Regions from separate parts of the Stenotrophomonas sp. YJH_SMC_10 genome, predicted to be linked through region 1. Evidence: predicted binding sites of a transcription regulator. Region 1 holds the regulator's gene; the other holds the start of a gene.
The links. Region 1 encodes FliA, which starts transcription of late flagellar genes. Its sites were predicted from a motif close to TAAAGTTTNNCNNNCNNNGGCCGATAA; they were not measured.
Positions count from the first base shown of each region.

Region 1 (5,112 bases):
CTGGCACTGGATCCGGGCAGCGCGCTGGGCACCCTGGAGGGCATCGCCGGCAAGGACCCCGCGTTCGGCCTGGATGCCACCTGGATCCAGCCGCACCAGCGCGCCCAGGCCGAAACGCTGGGCTACACCGTGGTCGATCCGGCCACCGTGGTCGCCACGCACCTCTCGCACCTGATCCGCGAGCACGCGCCGGAACTGCTCGGCCACGAGGAAGTGCAGCACCTGCTGGCCAACCTGGCCAAGAACGCACCCAAGCTCGTCGAAGATCTGACGCCCAAGGCGCTGCCGCTGTCGGCGGTGGTGCGCGTGCTGCAGAACCTGCTGGTCGAGCGCATTCCGATCCGCCAGCTGCGCAAGATCGCCGAAGCGCTGGTCGAACACGCGCCCAGCAGCCAGGACCCGGCCGTGCTGACCGCCGCCGTGCGCACCGCACTGGGCCGCTTCATCGTGCAGGAGATCGCCGGAATGTCGGCGGAGCTGCCGGTGTTCACCCTCAACCCGCAATTGGAACGTGTCTTGCAGGAGTCCACGCAGGGCAACGGCGCCGCGCTGGAACCCGGACTCGCTGAGCGACTGCACCAGAGCCTGGCCGAATGTGTCAGCAAGCAGGAAGCCCGCAACGAGCCCGCGGTCGTGCTGGTACCCGGCCCGGTGCGCGCCGCGCTGGCCCGCCTGGTCCGCCACAGCGTTCCGTCGCTGTCGGTCCTGGCCTACAGCGAGGTGCCGGAAGACAAGCGCCTGAAGCTGGTCGGAACGATCAGCTGACGCCGGGCTCCGACGCGCCAGAAAACAGACACCACTTTCGAACCAACGCAACAGACCGATACCAAGGGGAACCCGCACCGTGCAGACCACCGATCACCCGAGTTCCCCGACCGCCACCCCGCCGTCTTCGCCTCGTGACCACAGCATGAAAATCAAACGATTCGTCGCCGCCGACATGCGCTCGGCCATGAACCTGGTGCGCAAGGAACACGGTCCTGACGCCGTGATCCTGTCCAACCGCCGGATCGAGGAAGGCATCGAGATCGTCGCCGCCGCCAACTATGACGAGAGCGCCGTGCAGCGTGCACTGGAAGCCTCGCGCCGTGACGTCGCACCGCCGCCGGCAGCCAAGCCGCGCACCGCCGCCGACGCGGTGATCGCCGCCGTCACCCGCCGCCGCAGTGCCACCCCGGCGCCGGAACCGGTCGCCGCCACCACCTCGGCGGTGGCCGCCCTCGCCCGCGCCGCCGTCGGCGCCACTGGCCGCACGCTGGACAGCGCCGACGAGATCGTGCCGACCCGTGGCAGCACCGGCTTTGCCGCCACCCTGGCGCGTGCCACCGTCAACGAACCGGCACTGCCGGAGCAGATCTTCGCGCCGTTCGCCGAGGCCATCGTCGCACCGGCCGCGGCTGTGCCGGCCAACCGCGCCCGCTTCCCGATCGATCCGCCGCACGAAGCGCATCACGAAAGCGTGGCGCCGGCGCTGCAGCCGCCGCCGCTGCCGACCGCTGCCGTCGCCGACGCGCAGCCGGCCAGCGCCGCCACCGAACCCGCATTGGCCGATGCCATCGTCGAAGCCGCGCCGGCGCCCACCCTGGCCCCGGCCCCGGTGCTGACGGTGGTCGCCCAGGACGACGCCGAGATCCGCCAGCTGCGCCAGGAAGTGGCCGGCATGCGCCAGGTGATCGAGCGCGAGATGAACCGCTTCACCGACGAGCGCCTGCGCGGCTGCCCGGTGCGCGCCACCGCGCTGGACCTGATGGACGAGTACGGCTTCGACGCCGGCCTGGCCCGCGACGTGGCCATGCAGATTCCGCTGGAAACCGAAGCCCACCGCGGCCGCGGCCTGATGCTGGGGCTGATCTCGCGCAAGCTGCCGATCGCCCCGGTCGACCCGCTGGAAGAAGGCGGCGTGATCGCCCTCGTGGGCCCGACCGGCGCCGGCAAGACCACCACCATCGCCAAGCTGGCCTCGCGCTTCGCCGAGAAGCATGCGCCGCGTGACGTGGCCCTGGTCACCACCGACACCACCCGCATCGGCGCCCGCGAGCAGCTGTATGGCTACGGCCGCCAGCTCGGTATCGCCGTGCACGAGGCCAACAGCGGCACTGACCTGGACCAGCTGCTGGAACGCCTGAAGGACTACAAGCTGGTGCTGATCGATACCGCCGGCCTGGGCCCGCGCGACCGCGCGCTGGCCGCCCAGCTGCAGTGGCTGCGCGCCGCGCGCCAGGTCCGCACCCTGCTGGTGCTGCCGGCCAACACCAGCTTCGGCGACATGGACGAGGTGGTCCGCCGCTTCGGCGCCGCCAACCTGCAGGGCCTGGTGCTGAGCAAGCTGGACGAGACCGGCCGCTTCGGCAACGCCCTGTCGGTGGCCGTGGACCACGCCCTGCCGATCACCTGGGTGACCGATGGGCAGGACGTTCCGGAGGACCTGCACCGGGCCAGTGCAGCCAATCTTGTACTTCGCCTTGAAGATTTGCGCCGAGCGGCCGATATGCCCTGCAACCCGGAGTTGAACCATGCCGTCGCGTGAGTACGCCAAGCTGACCAAGACCTTCCCGCTGTCGGCCACCCGCAGCGAGCCGCTCGGCCCTGTGCGCACCATTGCCGTGACCGGCGGCAAGGGCGGCGTGGGCAAGACCAACGTGTCGGCCAACCTGGCCGTGGCGCTGGCCGGCATGGGCAAGCGCACGCTGCTGCTGGACGCCGACCTCGGCCTGGCCAACATCGACGTGATCCTGGGCTTGAACCCCACCTTTACGCTGGCCGACCTGGTCGCCGGCCGCTGCTCGCTGGACGACGTCATCGTCGAAGGCCCGAACGGGGTGCTGGTGGTGCCGGCCGCGTCCGGCCGCCGGCACATGGCCGAGCTGGCCCCCGCCGAGCACGTCGGCCTGGTCAATGTGTTCTCCGAACTGGAACGCGAGCTGGACATCATGGTGGTGGACACCGCCGCCGGCATCACCGACGGCGTGCTGACCTTCTGCCAGGCCGCGCAGGACACCGTGGTGGTGGTCTGTGACGAGCCGGCGTCCATCACCGACGCCTACGCGCTGATCAAGGTGCTGTCGCGCGAACGGGGCGTGGACCGCGTCCAGGTGGTGGCCAACATGGTCCGCGACCCCAACGAGGGCCGCGTGCTGTACGAAAAGCTGACCCGCGTCTGCGAGAAGTTCCTGGCCGACGTCTCGCTGAACTACCTGGGCTGCGTGCCGCAGGATGACTGGCTGCGCCTGTCGGTGCAGCGCCAGCAGCCGGTGGTGAAGGCCTATCCGTCCAGCCCGTCGGCGCTGGCGATCACCGAGATCGCACGCCGTACCGCGCGCTGGCAGGCGCCGACCGAACCCCGCGGTGGCGTCGAGTTCTTCCTCGAACGCATCCTCAAGCAGCGTGGGGTGGCAGCATGAAAGGCGCAGCCCAGTACAGGGAAGTCCAGCGCTCGGCGGCCAACGATGTCATCGCCCAGCATTCGGACCTGGTGCGACGCATCGCCCACCATCTGGCCGCGCGCCTGCCCGCCAGCGTCGAGGTGGACGACCTGATCCAGGCCGGCATGATGGGCCTGATCGAAGCCTCGCGCAGTTACGACGCCGACCAGGGCGCTTCGTTCGAAACCTACGCCTCGATCCGCATCCGCGGCTCGATGATCGACGAGATCCGCCGTGGCGACTGGGTGCCGCGCTCGGTGCACCGGCGCGCACGCGATGCGGCCGCCACCATCCGCCGCCTGGAACAGAGCAGCGGTCGCGCCGCCAGCGCCACCGAAGTCGCCGCCGCGATGGAGATGCCGCTGCCCGAGTACCTGCGCCTGATGGAAGACGCCGCGCGCGGCCAGGTGCTGAGCCTGGAATCGCGCATCGAAGACCAGGGCGAGCTGGACACCGTCGCCCAGGGCGGCCCGACCCCGCAACAGGTGCTGGAGCGTGGCGAGTTCGGTCGCGAGCTGGGCAAGGCCATCGGCCACCTGCCCGAGCGCGAACAGCTGGTGCTCTCGCTCTACTACGAGCAGGAACTGAACCTGAAGGAGATCGGCGCGGTACTCGGCGTGAGCGAATCGCGGGTCTGCCAGATCCACGGCCAGGCCGTGCTGCGCCTGCGTGGACGGCTGAAGATTTTCGAGGCGGCGGACGCCGGCCTGGAAGAGTGAACATGCCCGAGGCGGCTGCCCCCGGCCGCCCGGAATGAACAACAAAGGAACTCTGCTTTGAACAAGAACATGCGCATCCTGATCGTCGACGACTTCTCGACCATGCGTCGGATCGTCAAGAACCTGCTGGGCGATCTTGGCTTCACCAACACCGCCGAAGCCGAGGACGGGCATGCCGCGCTGTCGCTGCTGCAGAGCCAGCCGTTCGATTTCGTGGTCACCGACTGGAACATGCCGGTGATGACCGGCATCGAACTGCTCAAGGCGATCCGCGCCGACGCCAAGCTGAAGACCCTGCCGGTGCTGATGGTCACCGCCGAAGCCAAGCGCGAGCAGATCATCGAAGCAGCCCAGAACGGCGTGAACGGCTACATCATCAAGCCGTTCACCGCGCAGACGCTGGAAGAAAAGCTCGGCAAGATCTTCGAACGCCTGGCGGCCAGCGCCTGATGGATACCACGGTCGACAGAAACGCCCTCGCCCTGCGCCTGCAGGAAGCCCTGGACGCGCTGGAGTCCGGCGATGAAGCCGCCTGGCGTCAACGCATCGACGGGCTGGTCGCGCTGCGCACGCAGCCGATGATGAGCGGCCTCTCGCGGCTGGCCCGCGAGCTCGGGCAGGCCCTGGGCGAATTGCCGACCGTGCCCAGCGAGGCCGGTGAACTGGACGATGCCTGCGCACGCCTGGACCATGTGGTGGCGATGACCGAACAGGCTACCCACCGCACCCTGGACCTGGCCGAGGAATGCCGCAGCCTGACCGAGCAGCTGCGCGCCGAAGGCCTGCAGCCGGGCCAGGACGCACAGCTCGAGCGCATCCGCCACAACCTGACCGAGATCGCCCTGACCCAGAGCTACCAGGACCTGACCGGGCAGATCATCCGTCGCGTGGTCGGCATCGTCCGCCGCGTGCACGAAGGCTTCGGCGCGCTCGGCCTGCCGCCGGAACAGCATCGCACCGACCCGGAACTG
Region 1 is NZ_JCAFUS010000023.1:24,544-29,655, forward strand. It holds gene flhA (flagellar biosynthesis protein FlhA) at 1-765, shown strand, start outside; gene flhF (flagellar biosynthesis GTPase FlhF) at 911-2,527, shown strand; gene AC5P9C_RS19600 (MinD/ParA family ATP-binding protein) at 2,514-3,401, shown strand; gene AC5P9C_RS19605 (RNA polymerase sigma factor FliA) at 3,398-4,141, shown strand; gene cheY (chemotaxis response regulator CheY) at 4,199-4,591, shown strand; gene AC5P9C_RS19615 (protein phosphatase CheZ) at 4,591-5,112, shown strand, end outside.

Region 2 (5,112 bases), on a different contig from region 1:
GTGGAAACGCTGCTGGAAAGCGGACGCTACCGCCGCGACGTGTACTGAACGATTCGGTGGTGCCGGCCAGCGGCCGGCACCACCGGCAGAGTCAGGCCGCCGCGCGCGCCTGTGGCATCGACTGCAGGCGGAATGCGCCCACTGCTTCGGCCAGGGCATGCACCTGCGCCTGCATCTGCGCCGTCGAGGCACCGGCCTCTTCCACCAGGCTGGCATTGCGCTGGGTGCTGGCTTCCATCTGCACGATGGTCTGCTTCACCTGCGCAATACCTGCATGCTGGTCCTGCGACGCACGACGGATGCCGGCAAGCAGATCGGCCAGCTGCTGCACGCTGCCGACGATCTCCCCCATGGTCGCGCCGGCCTGCCCGGCCTGAAGGTTGCCTTGGCCGGCACGCGCCACTGAATCTTCGATCAGCCCCTTGATCTGCTTGGCCGCCTCGGCACTGCGCTGCGCCAGCAGGCGCACTTCTGCAGCCACCACGGCGAAGCTTCGGCCCTGCTCGCCGGCGCGCGCCGCTTCCACCGCCGCGTTCAGGGCAAGGATGTTGGTCTGGAAGGCAATGCCATCGATCAGCTGGGTGATGTCGCCGATCCGCCGCGAGGCCTCGCTGATGCCGTGCATGGTCGCAACCACCTGCCCAACCGCCTCACCACCACGCCGGGCCACTGCCGCCGCGCCCTGGACCAGGGCATCGGCGCGACCGGCGGCGTCGGCAGTGCGGCCCACGGTATCGGTCAGCTCATGCATCGAGGCGGCGGTCTCCTCCAGATTGGCGGCCTGCTGTTCAGTGCGCTGCGACAGGTCATGGTGACCGGCAACGATCTCGCCGACACCGGCATCGAGGCTGGAGGCTGCCTGCTGGATGCGGGTGACGATGTGGCCCAGCTGCGCGACGGTGGCGTTGGCATCGTCGCGCATGCGCGCGAACACCCCCTGCAGTTCTCCTTCCATGCGCACGCTCAGATCGCCACGGGCCAGTGCGGCCAGCAGCACCTGCAGGTCGCCGAGATTGCTTTCGAAGGTGGCCAGCAGGCGATTGATGCTGGTGGACAGCGTGCGCACGAAGCCCTGCTTGCCGTCCAGCCCGATGCGGCCGTGCAGGTCGCCCTGTGCGGCGGCATCGACCAGCGCTGCCACTTCGGTCTCCAGCAGGGTTTCCAGCGCACGGCTGCGCCACTCCACTGCCACGCCGAGGAATTGTCCTTCGTCGATGATGGCATTGGCGATCAACTGGTAGCGGACGCCGGCATGGCTGATCTCGCGCTCCTCGCGCTGGCGCATGCCGGCCAGGCTGGCCAGCGCCGGATGCAGGCGCACGGCTTCGCCGCCAAGCAGCGCTTCGGCCGGGCGTTCCAGCTGCTGCAGCAGCGCCGGATTGGCATAGGCCACCCGGCCTTCGGCATCGATCACCATCAGGCCGGCCTGCGCACTGTCCAGTGCCTGGCGCACGCGGGTGTTGCCGCGCGCCACGGCACGCTCGGTCTCGATGCGTGCGCGCAGGCGCTGCTGCATCTCCACCAGGCGCTGGGCCAGCTGGCCGATCTCATCGTTGGCGTTGTACACACGCAGCGTGGTGTCCAGGCGGTCGTCGGCGATGTCGCTGGCGAAGCGCAGGGTGTCCTGGATCGGCTGGCGCACCGCCCGCCGCACCAGCACCAGGCTGGTGATCAGCACACCGGCAACCAGCAGCAGGGTCAGCGCGAACAGTACGCTCATGGCGCGGGCCCCGGCCTGCTGGCGCGCCTGTGCATGGGCCAGCGCGGCGACCTGCGCCTGCTGGAACGCGGCCAGCGCCGGGGCCACGGTGGCAGCGGTATCCAACAGCGACTGCGCCTCCACGTCCAGGCCAACGCGGGCAGCGGTGTATGCCAGCACGGCGGCCTGATACGCCTCCATCCCGCTGCGCAGGGTGTCCTGCGCATCGGTGGGCAGGCCCGCCAGCGCGAGGTCGAACGGCAGCTTTTCCTCGCTGGCGCGGTCGGCGTGGGTGGAATCCCCGTCGAGCAGCAGCAGCGCTTCCTGGCGACGCATCTTCTGCAGGGACAACGCCAGCGACGGCCGTTGCAGCGCATCCACCTGTGCCTGCAGGGTGTCGGCCGCCTGCTGCAGTTGCGCGGCGAGGCCCGCATCACCACGCCCCATCTCATCGACCCGTTCGAACAGGGCAGCCACACCCTGCGAAAACGCGCCGGCGGCCTCGGTCAACGCCTGCAGCGCCTTGCGCCGCCCGGCATCCATCGGCATCGCGCGCAGCGCCTGCAGATCGAGCTGCAGCGCTTTCTGCGTAGCCAGCAGCTGCGCGCGGTCGGCATCGTCGAAACTGCGCGCATACTGGGTCTGCAGACGGCGCGCCTCGGCCACCCGCGTAGCCAGGCTCGCGGCCAGGTCGCTGCCGCGCTGGTAGCTGGCCTGGCTGCGCGCCGCCTGTGCGCTGGCATGGCCGGTCCAGGCGTAGACGGCGGCGATCGCAACCAGGCCCAGGCCGCACACCCACAGCGTGGCCTTGAGCTTGTTGGCCACGCTGAGCCGGTGCGGTTGCAGCCACAGCAGCAGGCCGGGGGATGCCGAGCGCAACGCGGCAAGGCGCGTGCGCACGGACCGGAGGTGGGGGACAACGGCCGACATGACAGACTCCAGGCGGAAAGACGCACCTGTATCGGCCTGAACCTGAGCGACTTTAGGGCATTTTCCTCCCAGCGCCACCGGCGGCGGGGGACGCGCTCTTTGTACCGGGCACAGGCGACGGCGGCATGACACCGCCGCCGCGCTTGACCTCAACCCCGGTTGCGGGAGCACAGTGGACCTCCCCTCCCCCCCGGTGACTGCATGACGACGCTCGATGTCCCCCGCTACCTGCAACGCCTGGAGCTGGATGCGCCGCCACCGCTGACGCTGGCGGGCCTCACCCTGCTGCAGCAGCGCCACAATGCGCTGCTGCCGTTCGAGACCCTCAGCTGCCTGTTGCGCGATGCGGTGCCGATCGACCTGGACAGCGTGCAGCGCAAGCTGCTCGACGACCGCCGTGGCGGTTACTGCTTCGAACTCAATGGCGGCCTGCTGGCGCTGCTGCAGGCGTTGGGATTCGATGCGCAGCCGTTGAGCGCGCGCGTACTGCTGGCCGCCCAGGACGGCGAACTGACCGCGCGCACCCATCTGCTGCTGCGCGTTGAGGTGGACGGCGATGACTGGCTGGTGGATGCCTGTTTCGGCAGCCTCACGCCGACCGTGCCGCTGCGCCTGCATGATCCAAAGCCGCAGGCCACGCCGCACGAGCGCTATCGGCTGCGGCGACTGCCCGGTGACGGTGATTTCGTGCTGTCGGCCGAATCCAGCGATGGCTGGCGGGCGATGTACCGCTTCGACCTGCAGGCACCGGCACCGATCGACAACGTGGTGGGCAACTGGTACGTGTGCACGCATCCCGATTCCAGTTTCCCCGGCCAGCTGCGCGCGTCACTGACCGGGCCGGACTGGCGACGCACCATCGGCAGCGGCAACTACACCGAATACCGCCCCGGGCAGGCACCGGACAAGCGCCCGCTGCATGATGTTGGCGACGTGCGCGAGGTATTGCAGCAGCGCTTCGGCCTGCGGTTGCCGGACGATCCACGGCTGGATCCGGCGATCAACGACTGGCTGCAGCGTTCGCGCGCCGCGACGATGTAGCGGATGCACGCGCAGCGTCGTGCCATGCCTGGCGGGCGGCGTCATCAACAGCCGCCGGGCATGGGCTCGGCGCTACGGCATCCTGCGCGCCTGCAGCGCAATCCGGTTGCCTTCGCTGTCCACTATCTCGGCCACGCGCCAGTGGCCGGCATCGGCCGGGCCGAAGCGCAGCCCCGCGCCCGCCGTCAGCGCGCGGCCGAGGCTGGCGTCCAGGTCAGCAACCCCGATGTAGATGCGCGCCCCGTGCTCGGACGACTGGTAGTCGGCTCCCTGCACCAGCGCCATGCTGGCGCCGGCGGCCTCGTCGGCAAACGGCAGGTAGGCCATCCTGCAGTCATGCAGCAGGATTGGGGCGTCCACCACCTGCAGCCAGTGCTGGTAGAACGTGATGGCCCGGGCCAGGTCACGGACCGGTATCTCGACGTGCAGAAGCGGATTCATGCGCGCAGCTTAGCCGGATACTGACACTCCCTTGCAGGGCAGCGCTGGCATGCTGGACGGCCCCTTCCCTGCGGAGTCCTGCATGTCCCTGGCCGAACACCGAAGTGCGCTGGCACCGCTGGGCTTTCTGCGCGTGGCCATCAACCTGGGCAATCCGGTCCTGGCGCAGGGCGATGCGCGTTCACCCCGCGGGCCGTCACTGGAACTGGCCACCGCACTGGCGCAACGCATCGGCGTGCAGGCACGCTTCCGCTGTCACGACGCCGCAGCCTCGGTGGTCGCTGCAGCCAGCGAGGATGGCTGGGACCTGGCCTTCCTGGCCATCGATCCGGCGCGCGCCGACCGCATCGCCTTCAGTGCGCCCTACGTCGAGATCGAAGGCACCTACCTGGTGCGTGAGGACAGCCCTGCACGGCAGGTTGACGACCTTGACCGCGAGGGCCTGCGCATCGCGGTCGGGCGCGGGGCGGCCTACGACCTGTTCCTCAGCCGCGAACTGCGCCACGCCACGATCGAGCGGGCCGAGACGTCGGCAGCGGCGATCCGCCTGTTCGCGCAGCAGCGCCTGGATGCCGCCGCCGGCGTGCGCCAGCCGCTTGCCGCCTGGGCGCAGGCACACCCGGGCCATCGCGTCCTGGCCGACCGCTTCACCGCGATCCAGCAGGCCGTGGCGGCGCCGGCTTCGCGCCCGGCCGAAGCGTTGCAGGCCCTGTTCGACGAGGTGGAGGCGATCAAGGCCGGCCCGTTGCTGGAAGCCGCGTTCGGCCGTGCCGGGCAAGCGGTGACGCTGGTCCGATGACGGTAGCGTCGAGCCATGCTCGACGTTACAAGCGCGCGTTTTCCATGTGCCGCACGTGCTCGTCGGCCTGTGCGTGCAGCCAGTCGCGGAAGGCAAGGAAGCCGCGATGACGGGCAGACCGCTGCGGATAGACCAGCCAATGGGGCCAAGCCGTTTTCAGGCGCTGGCTGGACAGTGCCACCAGCTGGCCGGAGTCCAGCAG
Region 2 is NZ_JCAFUS010000005.1:57,930-63,041, forward strand. It holds gene AC5P9C_RS08900 (PepSY domain-containing protein) at 1-48, shown strand, start outside; gene AC5P9C_RS08905 (methyl-accepting chemotaxis protein) at 92-2,629, opposite strand; gene AC5P9C_RS08910 (arylamine N-acetyltransferase family protein) at 2,831-3,670, shown strand; gene AC5P9C_RS08915 (VOC family protein) at 3,743-4,111, opposite strand; gene AC5P9C_RS08920 (transporter substrate-binding domain-containing protein) at 4,194-4,910, shown strand; gene AC5P9C_RS08925 (LysR substrate-binding domain-containing protein) at 4,936-5,112, opposite strand, start outside.
Region 2: a site for FliA is predicted at 2,658-2,684, ahead of AC5P9C_RS08905 (methyl-accepting chemotaxis protein). Genes of this name have one in related genera too.